DNA from 3 places in the Agrobacterium sp. 22-226-1 genome. Region 3 is predicted to be linked to each of the others. Evidence: predicted binding sites of a transcription regulator. Region 3 holds the regulator's gene; each other region holds the start of a gene.
The links. The regulator LexA, encoded in region 3, represses DNA repair genes until DNA is damaged. The targets are predictions, from matches to a motif close to TGTTCNNNNTGTGTTCNG.
Positions count from the first base shown of each region.

Region 1: dnaE (DNA polymerase III subunit alpha) is a predicted target of LexA. The motif match lies at 3,333-3,350, and genes of this name have one in related genera.
Region 2: ACQZ5K_RS08745 (ATP-dependent helicase) is a predicted target of LexA. The motif match lies at 2,870-2,887, and genes of this name have one in related genera.

Region 1 is NZ_JBNWCP010000003.1:36,124-41,286, reverse strand. It holds gene dnaE (DNA polymerase III subunit alpha) at 1-3,120, opposite strand, end outside; gene ACQZ5K_RS05920 (ABC transporter ATP-binding protein) at 3,555-4,238, opposite strand; gene ACQZ5K_RS05915 (lipoprotein-releasing ABC transporter permease subunit) at 4,254-5,163, opposite strand, start outside.
Region 2 is NZ_JBNWCP010000004.1:148,027-153,189, forward strand. It holds gene ACQZ5K_RS08740 (glycosyltransferase family 25 protein) at 1-251, opposite strand, end outside; gene ACQZ5K_RS08745 (ATP-dependent helicase) at 354-2,828, opposite strand; gene ACQZ5K_RS08750 (carboxymuconolactone decarboxylase family protein) at 2,930-3,340, opposite strand; gene ACQZ5K_RS08755 (efflux RND transporter periplasmic adaptor subunit) at 3,580-4,731, shown strand; gene ACQZ5K_RS08760 (efflux RND transporter permease subunit) at 4,728-5,163, shown strand, end outside.
Region 3 is NZ_JBNWCP010000003.1:144,538-149,700, forward strand. It holds gene ACQZ5K_RS06445 (ComEC/Rec2 family competence protein) at 1-1,821, shown strand, start outside; gene ACQZ5K_RS06450 (glutathione S-transferase family protein) at 1,842-2,519, opposite strand; gene lexA (transcriptional repressor LexA) at 2,793-3,515, opposite strand; gene ACQZ5K_RS06460 (TRAP transporter large permease subunit) at 3,763-5,022, opposite strand; gene ACQZ5K_RS06465 (TRAP transporter small permease) at 5,019-5,163, opposite strand, start outside.

The DNA.
Region 1 (5,163 bases), 110 kb from region 3:
GCCCGATGCGTCCGAGAAGGTGACGATACCCATCTTGTTGCCGGTGCGGGTCTTGCGCTCCTGCTTGCCTGTCACCGTGCCGGCCAGACGCCCGGCAGTTGCGCCCTGTTTCACCGCGGCGGAAAAATCCGCGAAATTCTGCACCCGCAGCTTTTCCAGCACGGGGCGGTAGGTATCGAGCGGATGGGCGGTGAGGTAAAAACCGAGCACCTGATATTCACGCAGCAGCTTTTCGGAGGCGAGCCACGGCTGGAAGGCGGGAAGGACCAGCTTTTCCGGACCGCTTCCGCTACCAGAACCAAACATATCCGATTGCCCAACTGCACGATCATTCTGCGCCATCTGCGCATAACCGATGATACGATCCAGCCCTCCGATCAGCTCGGCGCGGTCGCGGCCGAAACAATCGAAAGCGCCGGCATTGATCAGGCTTTCCAGTACGCGCCGGTTGATCTGCTTGGGATCGATGCGCAGGCAGAAATCCTCAAGGCTCGTGAACGGCTTGCCGTCGCGTACCTGGACGATGTGTTCCACCGCCCCCTCGCCTACGCCCTTGATGGCGGCGAGAGAATAATAGATGCGGTTCTCGCCCGTCTCGAATTGCCGGAACGAAGTCTGCACCGACGGTGCGACGACCTCGATGCCAAGACGGCCGGCATCCTGGCGGAAATCGTTGAGCTTTTCCGTGTTCGCCATATCGAGCGTCATGGAGGCCGCCAGGAACTCCACCGGATAATGCGCCTTCATATAGGCGGTCTGGTAGGACACGATGGCGTAGGCGGCGGCGTGGCTCTTGTTGAAGCCGTAATTGGCGAATTTCGCGAGAAGGTCGAAGATGGTGTTGGCCTGCGGCTTCGAGACGCCGTTCTCGATGGCGCCGTCGACGAAACGCTCGCGCTGCTTGTCCATCTCCTCCTTGATCTTCTTGCCCATGGCGCGGCGCAGAAGATCGGCTTCGCCGAGCGAATAACCGGAGAGAACCTGGGCGATCTGCATCACCTGTTCCTGATAGACGATAACGCCCTGCGTTTCCTTGAGCAGATGGTCGATGGTCGGATGGATCGATTCCAGTTCCTCCTCGCCATGTTTGCGGGCATTATAGACCGGAATGTTTTCCATCGGGCCGGGGCGATAAAGCGCCACCAGCGCGATGATGTCCTCGATGCAGTCCGGCCGCATGCCGATCAGCGCCTTGCGCATGCCGGCACTTTCCACCTGAAACACGCCGATGGTTTCGCCGCGCGAGAGCATCTCGTAGGTTTTGGCGTCATCGAGCGGAATCGCCGCGAGATCGACCTTGATGCCGCGCTTGGCAACAAAATCGACGGCCACCTTCAGCACCGTCAGCGTCTTCAGGCCGAGGAAGTCGAATTTGACGAGACCGGCGCTTTCCACCCATTTCATGTTGAACTGGGTGACCGGCATATCCGAGCGCGGATCGCGATACATCGGCACCAGCTTCGACAGCGGGCGGTCACCGATGACGATACCGGCGGCGTGGGTGGAGGCGTGGCGGTAAAGCCCTTCGATCTTCTGGGCGATATCCAGGAGGCGGGCAACCACCGGCTCCTTGTCCGCCTCTTCCTGCAGGCGCGGCTCTTCCTCGATCGCTTTCGACAGCGGTGTCGGGTTGGCCGGGTTGTTGGGCACCAGCTTGCAGATCTTGTCCACCTGCCCATAGGGCATTTCCAGCACGCGGCCGACGTCGCGCAGGGCCGCGCGCGCCTGCAGCGAACCGAAGGTGATGATCTGCGCCACCTGCTCACGGCCATATTTGGCCTGCACGTAACGGATCACCTCTTCGCGACGATCCTGACAGAAGTCGATATCGAAGTCGGGCATCGAAACGCGTTCGGGATTGAGGAAGCGTTCGAACAGCAGCGAGAAGCGCAGAGGATCGACATCGGTAATCGTGAGCGCGTAAGCGACAAGCGAGCCCGCACCCGAACCGCGGCCCGGCCCGACCGGAATATCGTGCTGCTTGGCCCATTTGATGAAGTCGGCAACGATCAGGAAGTAACCGGGGAACTTCATGCGCGAGATGACGCCGAGTTCGAAATCCAGCCTGTCGCGATAGTCCTGCTCGGTATAGCCGGCCGCCATGCCGAGCGCCGCCAGCCGCTGATCCAGCCCCTCCACCGCCTGGCGGCGAAGCTCTTCGGCTTCGGCGTGTTCCGCCGCCTCCGGGTCGTCGCTGGCGCCGGTAAAACGCGGCAGGATCGGCCCGCGCTTCTTCAGCACATAGGAGCAGCGCAGCGCGATCTCGACGGTATTTTCCAGCGCCTCGGGAAGATCGGCAAACAGCGCCGCCATTTCCGCCCGACTTTTGAGGTAATGATCGGGCGTGAGCCGGAACCGGCTGTCATCGGAGACAATGGCGTTATGCGCCACCGCCATCAGCGCATCATGCGCCTCGTAATCGGCCTTGGAAGGGAAAAACGCCTCGTTGGTGGCAACCAGCGGAATATCATGGTCATAAGCAAGGCCGATCATGCGCCGCTCATGCGAGCGGTCATAACCGGACTGGCGCTGCAATTCGATATAAAGCCTATCACCGAAGAGTGACTTCAGCGTCAGCAGCCGTTCCTTCGCCTGGGCAGCGTGACCTTCCTTCAAGGCCATATCCACCGGACCGCCGGAAGCGCCCGTCAGCGCGATCAGGCCGGCATTGGAAGCTTCCTCCAGCCATGCACGGGTAATATGCACGGAATGGCCGCTGCCCTCGCCTTCCAGATAGGCGCGGCTGACGATATCCACCAGCCGCTCGTAACCTTCGGCATTGGCGGCAAGGAGCACTATGGCGGGAAGTTTCTGAAGGTGGCTGTTGTGGTTGCGGCGGTCCTCCGCCGCATCCTGCATGTCGATCGACAGCTGGCAGCCGATGATGGGCTGCAAACCTTCATCGCGCGCCTTTTCGGAAAATTCCAGCGCGACAAAGAGGTTGTTGGTATCGGTAATGGCAATGGCCGGCTGGCCGTCGGCGACGGCCTTGGACATGATTTTCTTGAGGGGCAAGGCCCCCTCAAGCAGGGAATAGGCGGAATGAACCCGCAAATGGACGAAACCGGGAGTTTTCAGCGTTTCGCCAGAGGTCTCTCCACGCACAATCGCATCGCCCATATCATAATCCTGTCATTCTGAATCGAGGGGGCGATTTTCCGATTTCCGGCGCTCAAAGTCCACCGCTTTACGGCGTCCATACAGGTTTCTGCGCCGGCGTGCCCTTCACAGGGCGGTGAGGATCACCGAAAAGCTGGCTACGAAGACAGCGATGGAGGCGAAAGCGGCAACGTCACGGATGAAATCAGTCATTGGTCTCTCCTTACTCGTTATGTTCCAATTTTGTTCTCATTTTGTTCGATTGTCAACAGGGTTTTGCTGATATTCCCCTTGCTAATGCCGCAGAATCGCCTTCGGTTCCCGCATGGGGAACAGCAAGCCACTGACTCCAAAACGAAAAAACCCGGAGGTAAAAACACCGCCGGGTTCAGAAAAAATTCAAATGAGAAGAACCGGCGTTCTCTGGAGAGCACCGGACGGATCGACTTACCAGCTCAGAAATCGACGATCTTGCCGTCGGCCAGCGTCACGCGCCGGTCCATGCGGGCGGCGAGTTCATGATTGTGGGTAGCGATCAGCGCCGCAAGGCCGGATTGGCGTACCAGAGCCTCCAGCGCGTCGAAAACATAATGCGCTGTTTCCGGATCGAGATTGCCGGTCGGCTCATCAGCGAGCAGCAGCAGCGGCGCATTGGCGACCGCGCGGGCGATGGCGACACGCTGCTGTTCACCGCCGGAGAGTTCCGCCGGGCGGTGCTCACCGCGATGCCCCACCCGCATATAGTCGAGCAGCGCACTGGCGCGCTTGTGGGCTTCGGCCTGTGTCAGACCGGCGATGAGCTGCGGCATCATCACATTTTCCACCGCCGAGAATTCCGGCAGGAGGTGATGGAACTGGTAGACAAAACCGATATCGCTGCGGCGGATCGCGGTTCGCGTTTCATCCGGCAGGTCATTGCAGGGTGCGCCGTTGATATAGACCTCGCCGGCATCTGGATGTTCGAGAAGTCCCGCCAGATGCAGCAGCGTGGATTTGCCGGTTCCCGAAGGGGCGACCAGCGCCACCATCTCGCCGCTCTTCAATTCGAAATCAGCCTTGCGCAGAATGGAAAGCGACGTCTCGCCCTGACCATAGGTTCTCTCGACGCCAGTAAGCCGCAGCACTGTTTTTTTTGCCATATTGCGAAGCGGTCCTTATTCGTAACGCAGGGCCTGCACCGGATCGAGCTTGGAAGCCCGCCATGCTGGAAAGATCGTTGCCAGGAAAGAGAGCGTCAGCGCCATGATGACAACGGAAATGGTCTCGCTGATATCCATTTCGGCCGGAAGCTGGCTCAGGAAATAAAGCTGCGGATCAAACAGCACCGTGCCGGATATCCACGAGAAGAACTGCCGGATGGATTCCACATTGAGGCAGACGATGACGCCGAGCGCCACGCCGGCAAAGGTGCCGACCATGCCGATGGCTGCCCCGGTCATGAAGAAGATGCGCATCACGGAGCCGGAGCTTGCGCCCATTGTGCGCAGAATGGCGATGTCGCTACCCTTGTCCTTCACCAGCATGATGAGGCCGGAAATGATGTTCAGCGCCGCCACCAGAACGATGAGGGTGAGGATCATGAACATCACGTTTCTTTCCACCTGCAGGGCGGAGAAGAAGGTCTGGTTCCGCTGTCTCCAGTCGGTGATATAGATCTGCCGTTCGGCGGCCTGCTCCACCAGCGGGCGGATTCCGTCGACATCGTCGGGGCGGCTGACATAAAGCTCGATGGATTGCACGAGGCCTTCGGCATTGAAATAAAGCTGGGCTTCGGACAGGGGCATATAGATCATCGAGGCGTCATATTCCGACATGCCGATCTCGAAGACGCCGGATATCTTGTAGGATTTGACGCGCGGATTGACGCCCATCGGCGTCACGTCGCCTTCCGGGGAAATGAGGGTAATGTCGTCACCGGCCGTTACGCCGAGCTGGGCGGCGAGCCTTGAGCCGACGAGAACGCCATCTCCGGCCATGAAGCCGACCAGATCGCCGGTCTTGATGTTGGTGGCGACTTCCTTGACCTTGTCGATATCCTCCTGGCGCACGCCGCGCACCAGCGCA
Region 2 (5,163 bases), on a different contig from region 3:
CAGGCGACATGGCTGAGATAGCAGCCGATTTCCGGCGGCGAGGTACGGCGGCCATGCATGAGCATGTAGGAAATCTCGCTGAATTCCGGGATGGGGTAATTCAGTTCCCTGCCATTGACGCCGGGGACACGCTCCGCCTTGAGCCCCATGGCATCGAGGCGCGCGGTCATATCCGCGAGGCGTTTGGTGGCGCTGTCCATATTGATCAGGAAAACGGCGAGCCTGCGCTGGCTTTTCGGTAATATATGCAAAGCTGTCCTCGCCAGTTCCACTTCCCCATTGCAACTCCTTTATTGCAACGGCATGACGCGGGCTATGGAAAAAGCAGCCTTCAGGCACTCATGGTTGTCGAATCAGACCTTTTCCACAAATCCGTCCAGCACGCGCTTCTGGCCGGCGCGGTCGAAGTCGATCGTCAGCTTGTTTCCTTCGATGGCGGAGATGTTGCCATTGCCGAATTTGAGGTGGAAGACGCGGTCGCCGACAAAAAATTTCGATGGCGTGTCGGCAACGGATTTCGCCACTAGTTCGCCGTCGATCGTGCGGGTGCGCGGGCCGCTTTCGCCATAACCGATGCGTTCCACCGCATGGCCGGAGCGGGTGCCCCAATTGTCACGGGTGGCGTCGCTGCGGTTCTGCTGCGCGCGCTTCCAGCCGGGGGTGGAATAGTTGTTGGTGAAGGGATCGGCCTTGTCGAAGCGCGACTGGCCGTAGCCGCCGCGTCCGCCATAACCGCCGTAACTGCTGTCGGATGCCGCGACATCCACATGGGCGGGCGGCAATTCATCGAGGAAACGCGAGGGCAGGGTGGATTGCCACAGCCCGTGAATGCGCCGGTTCGACACGAACCAGATATGGCAGAGCTTCTTGGCGCGGGTGATGCCAACGTAAGCGAGGCGGCGTTCTTCTTCCAGACCGGAGCGCCCGCCTTCGTCCAGCGCCCGCTGGTGCGGGAACAGACCTTCTTCCCAGCCGGGCAGGAAGACGGTGTCGAATTCCAGACCCTTGGCGGAATGCAGCGTCATGATGGAGACGGCATCGAGATTTTCGTTCTGTTCGGCATCCATGACGAGGGCTACGTGCTCAAGGAAGCCGCGCATGCTCTCGAAGGCCTCCATCGAGCGGATGAGTTCCTTCAGGTTCTCAAGCCGTCCGGGCGCTTCAGCCGTCTTGTCGGCCTGCCACATGGCGGTATAGCCGCTTTCGTCGAGAATCTGCTCGGCAAGGGTGGTGTGCTCGGTGTTTTCCAGCAGACCCTGCCAGCGGCGGAAATCCTGCACCACATCAAACAGCGCCTTGCGCGCCTTCGGCTTCAGCTCGTCGGTCTCGATGATGTCGGCGGCCGCTGCCAGCATCGGAATATCGCGGGCGCGGGCATAGTCGTGCAGGTTACGGATCGTCGTATCGCCAAGACCACGCTTCGGCGTGTTGACGATCCGCTCGAAGGCGAGATCGTCGGCCGGTTGGCAGACAAGGCGGAAATAGGCCATGGCGTCGCGGATTTCGAGGCGCTCATAAAAGCGCGGGCCGCCGATGACGCGGTAATTGAGGCCAAGCGTGACGAAACGGTCTTCAAACTCGCGCATCTGGAAGGAGGCGCGAACGAGGATCGCCATGTCGTTCAGATTATGGTTCTTGCGCTGAAGCTGTTCGATTTCCTCGCCGACAGCGCGGGCTTCCTCCTCGGAATCCCAGGCGGCATGCACCACGACCTTTTCATCGTCGGGGCTGCTGCGTTCGGTGAACAGCGTCTTGCCGAGACGGCCCTCATTATGGGCGATCAGATGGCCGGCCGCGCCGAGAATATGCTCCGTGGAGCGGTAGTTGCGTTCGAGCTTGATGACCTTGGCGCCGGGGAAATCCTTGTCGAAGCGGAGGATATTGTCCACTTCCGCGCCGCGCCAGCCATAGATCGATTGGTCGTCATCACCCACGCAGCAGACATTCTGCGGCTCACCCTTGGCGCGTTGGGCAAGCAGCCTGAGCCACATATATTGCGCCGTATTGGTGTCCTGATATTCGTCCACCAGAATGTAACGGAACTTCTGGTGATACTCCTTCAGAATATCGGTGTGGCGGCGGAAGATGCTGATGGGATGCATCAGAAGGTCGCCGAAATCGCAAGCGTTCAGCGTTTTCAGGCGGTTCTGATAGGCGGTGTAAAGTTCGCGGCCCTTACCATTGGCGAAAGCGCGGCTGTCGCCCTCCGGAATATCCGGCGGTGTCAGGCCCTTGTTCTTCCAGCCGTCGATCATGCCGGCGAACTGTTTTGCCGGCCAGCGCTTGTCGTCCAGCCCTTCTGCCTGAATGAGCTGCTTGATCAGCCGCACGACATCATCGGTATCGAGAATGGTGAAGTCCGATTTCAGGCCGACGAGTTCAGCATGGCGGCGCAGGAGCTTGACGCCGATGGAGTGGAAGGTGCCGAGCCAGGGCATGCCCTCGACAGCGCCGCCGACCAGAACGCCGATACGTTCCTTCATCTCGCGGGCAGCCTTGTTGGTAAAGGTCACGGCAAGAATCTGGCTCGGATAGGCGCGGCCGGTGGCCAGAATATGGGCGATGCGGGTCGTCAGAACGCGGGTCTTGCCGGTGCCGGCGCCGGCGAGCACGAGAACGGGTCCGTCAAGCGTTTCCACGGCCTCGCGCTGTTCCGGATTGAGGCCGGAAAGATAGTCGGGCGCAGCACGCGTCTGATCGCGCGCCGCCATGGCGCGGGCGGCAATGCCAAGCCCGCCGCCGCTTTCCGCACCGGCATTGTTCGTTGCCCTGCGCGGTGCGGCGGGTTCCTCATCGAAGAACGGCATATCGTCAAAACTGTTGCTCATGCGGCCCAATGTAGTGATTCGGGATATAAAGGCCAGAACCGTGTTCTGCTTTTATTCCGGTATCAACCGTCAAAACGCCCATTCCAAGGCATTTTTTCGTTTCATGCCTGCCTGTCAGCGTCGAAAGCGGCGTCAACGGGCACTTGCAGCGCCACCGCAAGCTGGTTGGTCTTGGCGGTAAGCGCGATGACACGCAGCAAATCGGCATGTTGTTCGGTGGTCATGCCCTTGGCTTTTGCTGCTGCCGTGTGGGAATGGGCGCAATAGGAGCAGCCATTGGTGACGGAAACGGCGATATAGAGCATTTCCTTCACCACGGGATCGAGCGCCGAAGGTGTCGCCATCACCGCCTTGACCTCACCCCATGTCTTTTCAAGCAGATTGGCATCGAAGGCGAGGTAGAGCCACATATTGTTGATGAAATCCGATTTGCGGGTGGCGCGGATGTCATCGAACACCGCCTTGACGCGCGGGTCGGTTTCCGGGTTTTCGGTCTTCGTCACGGTGCTCATGGCTTCCTCCGGTTATGGCGTCTCGGGGGCAGATTAGCCCAATGGCGGATATTTGCGACAGGAATGCGTGGCCTAGAGGGCCGTGTGGCTGCGCCGGGCGGCATTTGCGCCCAAATTACAATTACGTAAGGAACGGATTTGTGCGTTGCCTTGCCTCAGCCAAGCAGGAATACTGCATCTGTCCCGGAACGCAGGTTTTCGGGAATGCTTTATACTGCGCGGATCAACCGGAGAAATATATGCGGGTCTGGAAACAGGTGGGTGTCAGTGTTGCCGTGGTGGGAGCGGGGCTCTGTCTCTGGGGCTTCTATTCGCCCGAAGCCCGCAATGTGCTCGCCAGCATGGGGGTTGGCAAAACGCCTGCCGGCGCCGTCGAGGTTGCCGCCGCTACGCCCGGTTCGGGTCAAAACGCCGGCGGTGCGCGCCGCAACGGCAACGCCACACTGGTGGTGACGGCCCCGGTAAAGAAAGGCACGGTCAACGACCGGCTGAATGCCATCGGCAATGGCGAGGCGATCCAGTCGGTTGTCGTCATGCCGCAGGCTTCCGGCACGCTTTCCGAAATTCGCACGTCGTCCGGCGCTCGTGTCGTGAAGGGCCAGGTGCTGGCGCGGCTCGACGATGAAGAGCAGGTGATCGAGCGCGACAAGGCGCAGGTGGCGCTGCGCAGCGCCGTTGAAAAATCCAATTCCTACAAGAACCTCAAATCCGTCTCCCGCCTCGATGTGCTGGATGCGCAGATTGCCGAAGAAGCCGCCAAGCTTGCGCTGAGCACCGCCGAACTCAATCTCAAGCGGCGCGACATCGTTGCGCCGATAGAGGGTGTGGCGGGCATTGTCGCCGCCAATATCGGCGATAACGTCACCACGCAGTCAACCATCGTCAGCATCGATGATCGTTCGGAAATTCTCGTCAATTTCTGGGCCCCCGAGCGGTTCGCAACCGCGATCAAGGTCGGCATGCCGGTGGAGGCGACGTCCATTTCCCGGCCGGGTGAGACCTTCAAGGGCGAGATCGAGGCTGTCGACAACCGCGTCGATGAGGCGAGCCGCACGATCCGTATCCGGGCGAAGTTCGGCAATGAGAAGGACGAGCTGAGGGCGGGCATGTCCTTCGGCGTGACCATGCGTTTTGCCGGGGAAACCTATGCCTCGGTCGATCCACTGGCCGTGCAATGGGATGCAGAAGGCTCTTACGTCTGGCGCGTGGCCGACAATAAATCGAACAAAGTGCGGGTGCAGATCGTGCAGCGCAATCCCGATGCCGTTCTCGTCAAGGCGGAGCTGGCGGATGGCGAACCTGTCGTGATCGAGGGCCTTCAGCGTGTCAGGGAAGGCGGCGCGGTCCGCGTTGGCAACCAGCCGAAGCCTGAAGAGGTTGCCAGCCAATGACGACGCAGCCACCCTCTGGGCAGGATTCCAAACTCGCCTTTACGGCATTGTTCGTGCGCCGGCCGATTCTGGCGGCGGTTCTCAATACGCTTCTGGTCGTTGCCGGCCTTGCGGCGCTGGTGGGCGTTGAAGTGCGCGAACTGCCTGATGTCGACCGGCCGACGATCAGCGTCAGGACCACCTATGAGGGGGCGGCGCCCGAAACCATCGATCAGGAAGTGACGCAGACCATCGAAGGTGCGGTGGCGCGGGTCAGCGGCGTCAAGTCCATCTCGTCCAACTCGCAGTTCGGCACCAGCCGCGTGACGCTGGAATTCGGCGACAATGTCGATCTGGCGGTTGCCGCCAATGACGTGCGCGACGCCATCGGCCGCGTTACCAACCAGTTGCCGGACGATGCCGACGAGCCGCAGATCATCAAGGCGGATTCCG
Region 3 (5,163 bases):
TCCGGCCCGGCCTTGCCGGGGCTCAATGATTTCGCCTTCGCCTCCTATTTCAGGGGCATAGGCGCGACCGGATTCTTCTACAAGCCGCCACAGACGCTCACTTCACCCGGCATCGACGCGAAGACGGGCTGGCAGGAATGGGCCGACATGCGGCTCTATGGCCTTCGCACCGCCATTGCCGAACGCATCCGCAACACCATCGGTGGCGATGCGGGAGCCTTCGCCGCCTCCATCGTCACCGATGAGAGACAGGCCATATCCGCCGAAACGATGGAAGCGTTACGGCTCTCCGGCCTTGCCCATATCGTCGCCATATCCGGGCTCAACATGGCGCTGGCGTCGGGCATATTCTTCGTAGGACTCAGGCTTGCCTTCAGCCTTTTTCCGGCATTCGCGCAGCGCTGGCCCGTGAAGAAGATTTCGGCTTTCGCCGCGCTCTTGATGACGCTTGCCTATTACCTGATTTCAGGTTTCGCCGTTTCCGCCGAACGCGCCTGGCTGATGATGTCGGTGATGCTGATCGCTGTGCTGTTCGATCAACCCTCGCTCAGCCTCAGGAATGTTGCGCTTTCCGCTTTGGTCATTCTCGCTTTTTCGCCCTCGGAAATCATGGGTCCGAGCTTCCAGATGTCTTTTGCCGCGACCATCGCGCTCGTCGCGTCCTATGCCGCCTGGAGCCGCTGGCGTATTGATCGCGAGCGTCTGTTCATCGGGCGCAAACCGGCATGGATGACGGTGGCGCAAACGGCGGGCGCCATCGTTGGCGGTGTCATCACGACGTCGCTGATCGGCGGTCTTTCGACGGCAATCTATTCGGTCGAGCATTTTCAGCGTGTCACCACCTATGGACTTTTCGCCAATCTGGCCGCCATGCCGCTGATGTCGCTGATTGTCATGCCTTTCGGCCTCGTCGCCATGCTGTTGATGCCTTTCGGGCTCGACGCTCCATTTCTGAAGGTCATGGGTTACGGCATGGCCCTCGTCATCGAGGTTGCACAGGAAGTGGCGTCCTGGGGCGGAAGCGCTGCGACGGGCCGGCCTCACGGGTGGTTTCTGGGACTTGCCTCGGCTGGTTTTCTGCTGCTGACATTGCTGCGCAGCCGGCTTGCGCTTCTGGGCATGCCGCTTCTGCTCCTCGCCTTCGGCCTGTCATCCGCCATGGCCTATCGCGATCTGCCCGACCTGCTTGTTCATGAGGATGGCGAGCTGGTGGCGCTGCTGGAGGACGGCAAAGCCTACACGACGAAGGCTCAGCCGCAGGGTTTCGTTTATGGCCAATGGCAAAGGGCGCTGCTTTTACCGGAACAGCCTGTGCCGCCGGTCTTTCTAAAGACCGAGGCCACGGCAAACACCGTGGCTTTGGCCCCGAAGGCGAAGCTTGATCCGCAAGAGATGAGCGCGGTTGCACGGCAGATGACGGCGGCCCTGAGAGACGCCGAGCCCGGTGTTTTCACCTGCAGCAAAGGCACATGGTGCGTTGCGCGCGCGGGAAGCGGCGAATGGATCATCGTTCTGGAAGATGGCCGCTTTGCCGGAAAGGCTTGCGATATCGCCGATATCGTTATCGTCTCCCGCAGAACGTCCTTCTCGCAATGCCGCTCGGGCGCACTTCTGCTGAACCGCGATATCCTGCGGCGGATCGGTTCGCTGGAAATGGACTTCGCCGGCAGCGATCAGGCAGGGGTAGTCGGCAGGCTGCGCGCCGCAATCGCCGGCATGGACAGGCCCTGGAGCGAACATCGCTATTACGACTGGAAAAGCGGCCGGTTCGATCGCGACGTGCCCGATGCCGTCATGCGGTTGCTGGCGGCATCGCAATAGAGCGCCGCCAGCATGGGTCGTCAGGCCTTGATGCGCAGATCCGCGGTCAATTCGCCGATCCCGCTAATTTCCTCTTCATGCGCCACATCGCGCCAGACTTCCTTCAGCCCGGCCTCGTACCATTCGCGCATGGCGGGAAGGGCGAGCAGCCGGTCGCAATAGGCTTTCGCTGCGGGGGAAAGTTCCGCGCCATAAGTCTGGAAACGAAATGCCACCGGGCAGAAGAAGGCATCGACCGCCGTGAATTTCTGGCCGGCAAGAAAGGGCCCGCCGAATTTCGCGAGTCCTTCGCTCCACAGCGTATCGATGCGCTTTATATCGGCCGCAAGCCCGGTATCGCCACCCTTCGGTTTTACGCGAATGCCGACCGACATGGGGTAGAGATTGCGCAGCGAGGAAAAGCCCGCATGCATTTCGCTCGCCGCCGACCGTGACCAGGCCCTTGCCTGCTTGTCGCTCGCCCAGACGCCCTGATGTCTTTCCGCCAGATATTCGGCGATCGACAGCGTTTCCCAAATTGTCACGCCCTCATCGACAAGGCAGGGCACCTTGCCGGTCGGCGAGAAGGTGGAGAAGGAAACGCCTTCGCCGAAGGGAACGAGTTTTTCATCGAAGGCGATGCCGAGCGTGCGCATCAACACCCACGGCCGCAGCGACCATGAGGAATAGTTCTTGTTGGCGATATAAAGATCATACATGACGTGTTTCCCCGATATGACGCGCATTTCTATACCGGCGGATGGCCCTTGGAATATTGCAAATAATCCATGGCTCCCATAAGCCGCGTTGATGAATGGCAAGGTGAGGGCAGGGAGAAGGAGGCATATCTACGTCACCGCCCGGAGATGAGGGCGAAAAACCCCCTCTCTTTACTTCCGCAGAGCCGCTCTGTTCCAGAGAACAAGCCAAGATGCCTCAAAGGGAGCGCCATCGTCTCGATGACGCCCTTAGCGAAAAAAGCGGGCTGCCAATTAATGGTAGCGCCGGATCAGCCCAACCAGCTTGCCCTGGATTTTCACCCGATCCGGCCCGAAAATACGGGTCTCATAGGCGGGGTTGGCGGCTTCCAGTGCGATGGAGGCTCCCTTGCGACGGAAACGCTTCAGGGTCGCTTCTTCATCATCCACCAGTGCTACGACGATATCGCCAGGATTGGCCGTGTTGCCGTTGCGGATGATGACGGTATCGCCATCAAAAATGCCGGCTTCGATCATCGAGTCGCCCTTGACCTCAAGAGCGTAATGTTCGCCCGAGCCGAGCATGTCGACCGGCACGGCCACATCATGGGTGTTGTTCTGGATGGCGGAAATCGGCACACCGGCGGCGATACGGCCCATGACCGGCACGGTGACGGCGCCACCGAGATCATTGGCCGGCGCCTTGGGGGCAGGGGCCGGCTCCGGCGTCTTTGGCTTGCCGAGGCTGCCTTCGATGACGCTCGGCGAGAAGCCGCGCTGCGGCCTTGCACCCGGAGCATAGGCCTCAGGCAATTTGATCACTTCCAGCGCCCGCGCCCTGTTAGGTAGCCGGCGAATAAAGCCGCGCTCCTCGAGTGCGGTGATCAGCCGGTGGATGCCGGATTTGGATGCAAGATCGAGAGCGTCCTTCATTTCATCGAAGGAGGGCGGCACGCCGGACTCTTTCATTCTTTCATGAATGAAGAGAAGCAATTCCTGCTGTTTGCGCGTGAGCATGAGGAAAACACCCTTGAGAATCGTCGTTGAAGTCGCGAAACAAATACAGAACGAACACTATATGTTCCATATGTGTTCCGCAATCCCCTAAAATTTCGTGAAGGGTGCATCGCAGATCGTGATTTGATCGTCGAAACCATGAACAAAGCAGATTTAACGACGTAGGCGGCACGTCTTGAATACTAAAACCACCGACCGTGGAGACCGACCGGTGGTTTCTGGCTGCCGATTTGCTACGGGCCGAACGTCAGTAGATCGTGAGCGCAGGAATGAAGCTGACTGCGATGAGAAGCAGCATCGCCATGGTGAAGAACGGCCACAATTCCCTCGTCGTCGCGCCGAGCGGCGCTCTGGCTATGGAGGACGAGATGAAGAGCGTGGTGCCGATCGGTGGCGTATAGAGCCCGATACCGAGATTGATCACCATCATCATGCCGAGCTGCACCCGGTCGAGCCCGATCATATCCGCAAGCGGCACGAAGATCGGTCCGAGCAGCAGGATCGACGGCGGCAGATCGAGCGGCATGCCGATGATCAGCATCAGGACGTTCATCATCAGAATGATCAGGATCGGGTTGGAGATATTCTCCGCCACCCAGGTGGCGAAATGCTGGGGCGCCTGATCGAAGGTGAGCACCCAGCCCACCGCCGCACTGCCCATGATGACCAGCATGACGACGCCGGTTGCAGAGCCTGCCTCGACGAAATTGTCGCAGAAACGCTTCCACGTCAGATCGCGATAAAAGAAGATGCTGAGCACGAGCGAATAGACGACGGAAAGAACGGCCACTTCGGTCGGCGTTGCAAAGCCGAAGCGCAGGCCGAGGATGATCAGGATCGGCAGGAGGATCGCCGGCAGGCTGCGGAATGCAAGTAGCGCCAGATCGCGCTTGCGGATGCTTTCGTCACGCACCGCATAGCCCCGCCGCACGGCAATGGCCCAGCAGACGAAGATGAAACCGACCGCCATGAGCAGGCCCGGCAGAATGCCGGCGATGAACAGATTGGCGATGCTGACGCCGCTGACCAGCGAATAGAGGATCATCGGGATCGACGGCGGAATGAGCACATCGATGACGGCCGAGGTGGCATTGTTGGCCGCACAGAGGGGAGCGGGGTAGCCCTGGCGCTTTTGCCATGGAATGAGCACCGAGCCGAGTGCGCTCGCATTGGCGACCGCCGAGCCGGAAACGCCGCCGAACACGACCGAGGAAATGACGGTGGTGGAAAGCGGGCCGCCGCGCCAGCGCTGCATGGCCTTGGAGGCCAGCTCCAGAAGCTGGGTTCCAAGTTTGCCGCCGAGCATCAGCGTGCCCGCAAGCATGAAGAACGGCAGCGCCAGCATCGGGAAAGACTGCGTCTGGTCGTAAACCTGCTGCGCCACGATCGAGAGCGGCACATAACCGTTCCACAGCACGGCGACGCCCGCAGAGATGATCAGCGCATAACCGACCGGAACCGCAATCATCATGAGAATACAAAATGCGATGATCATCACGATGGTCATAGCGGCATCTCCTCGGTTGCACCGTGCGGGCGGGCATGCCAGCCGCCGGAGAGAATGCGTAGACTTGCCGTTGCGGTGGTGATCGAGACCAGTGCCGCGCCGAAGGCGATGGAATAATATCCGATGCTGTTGGGCAGTTGC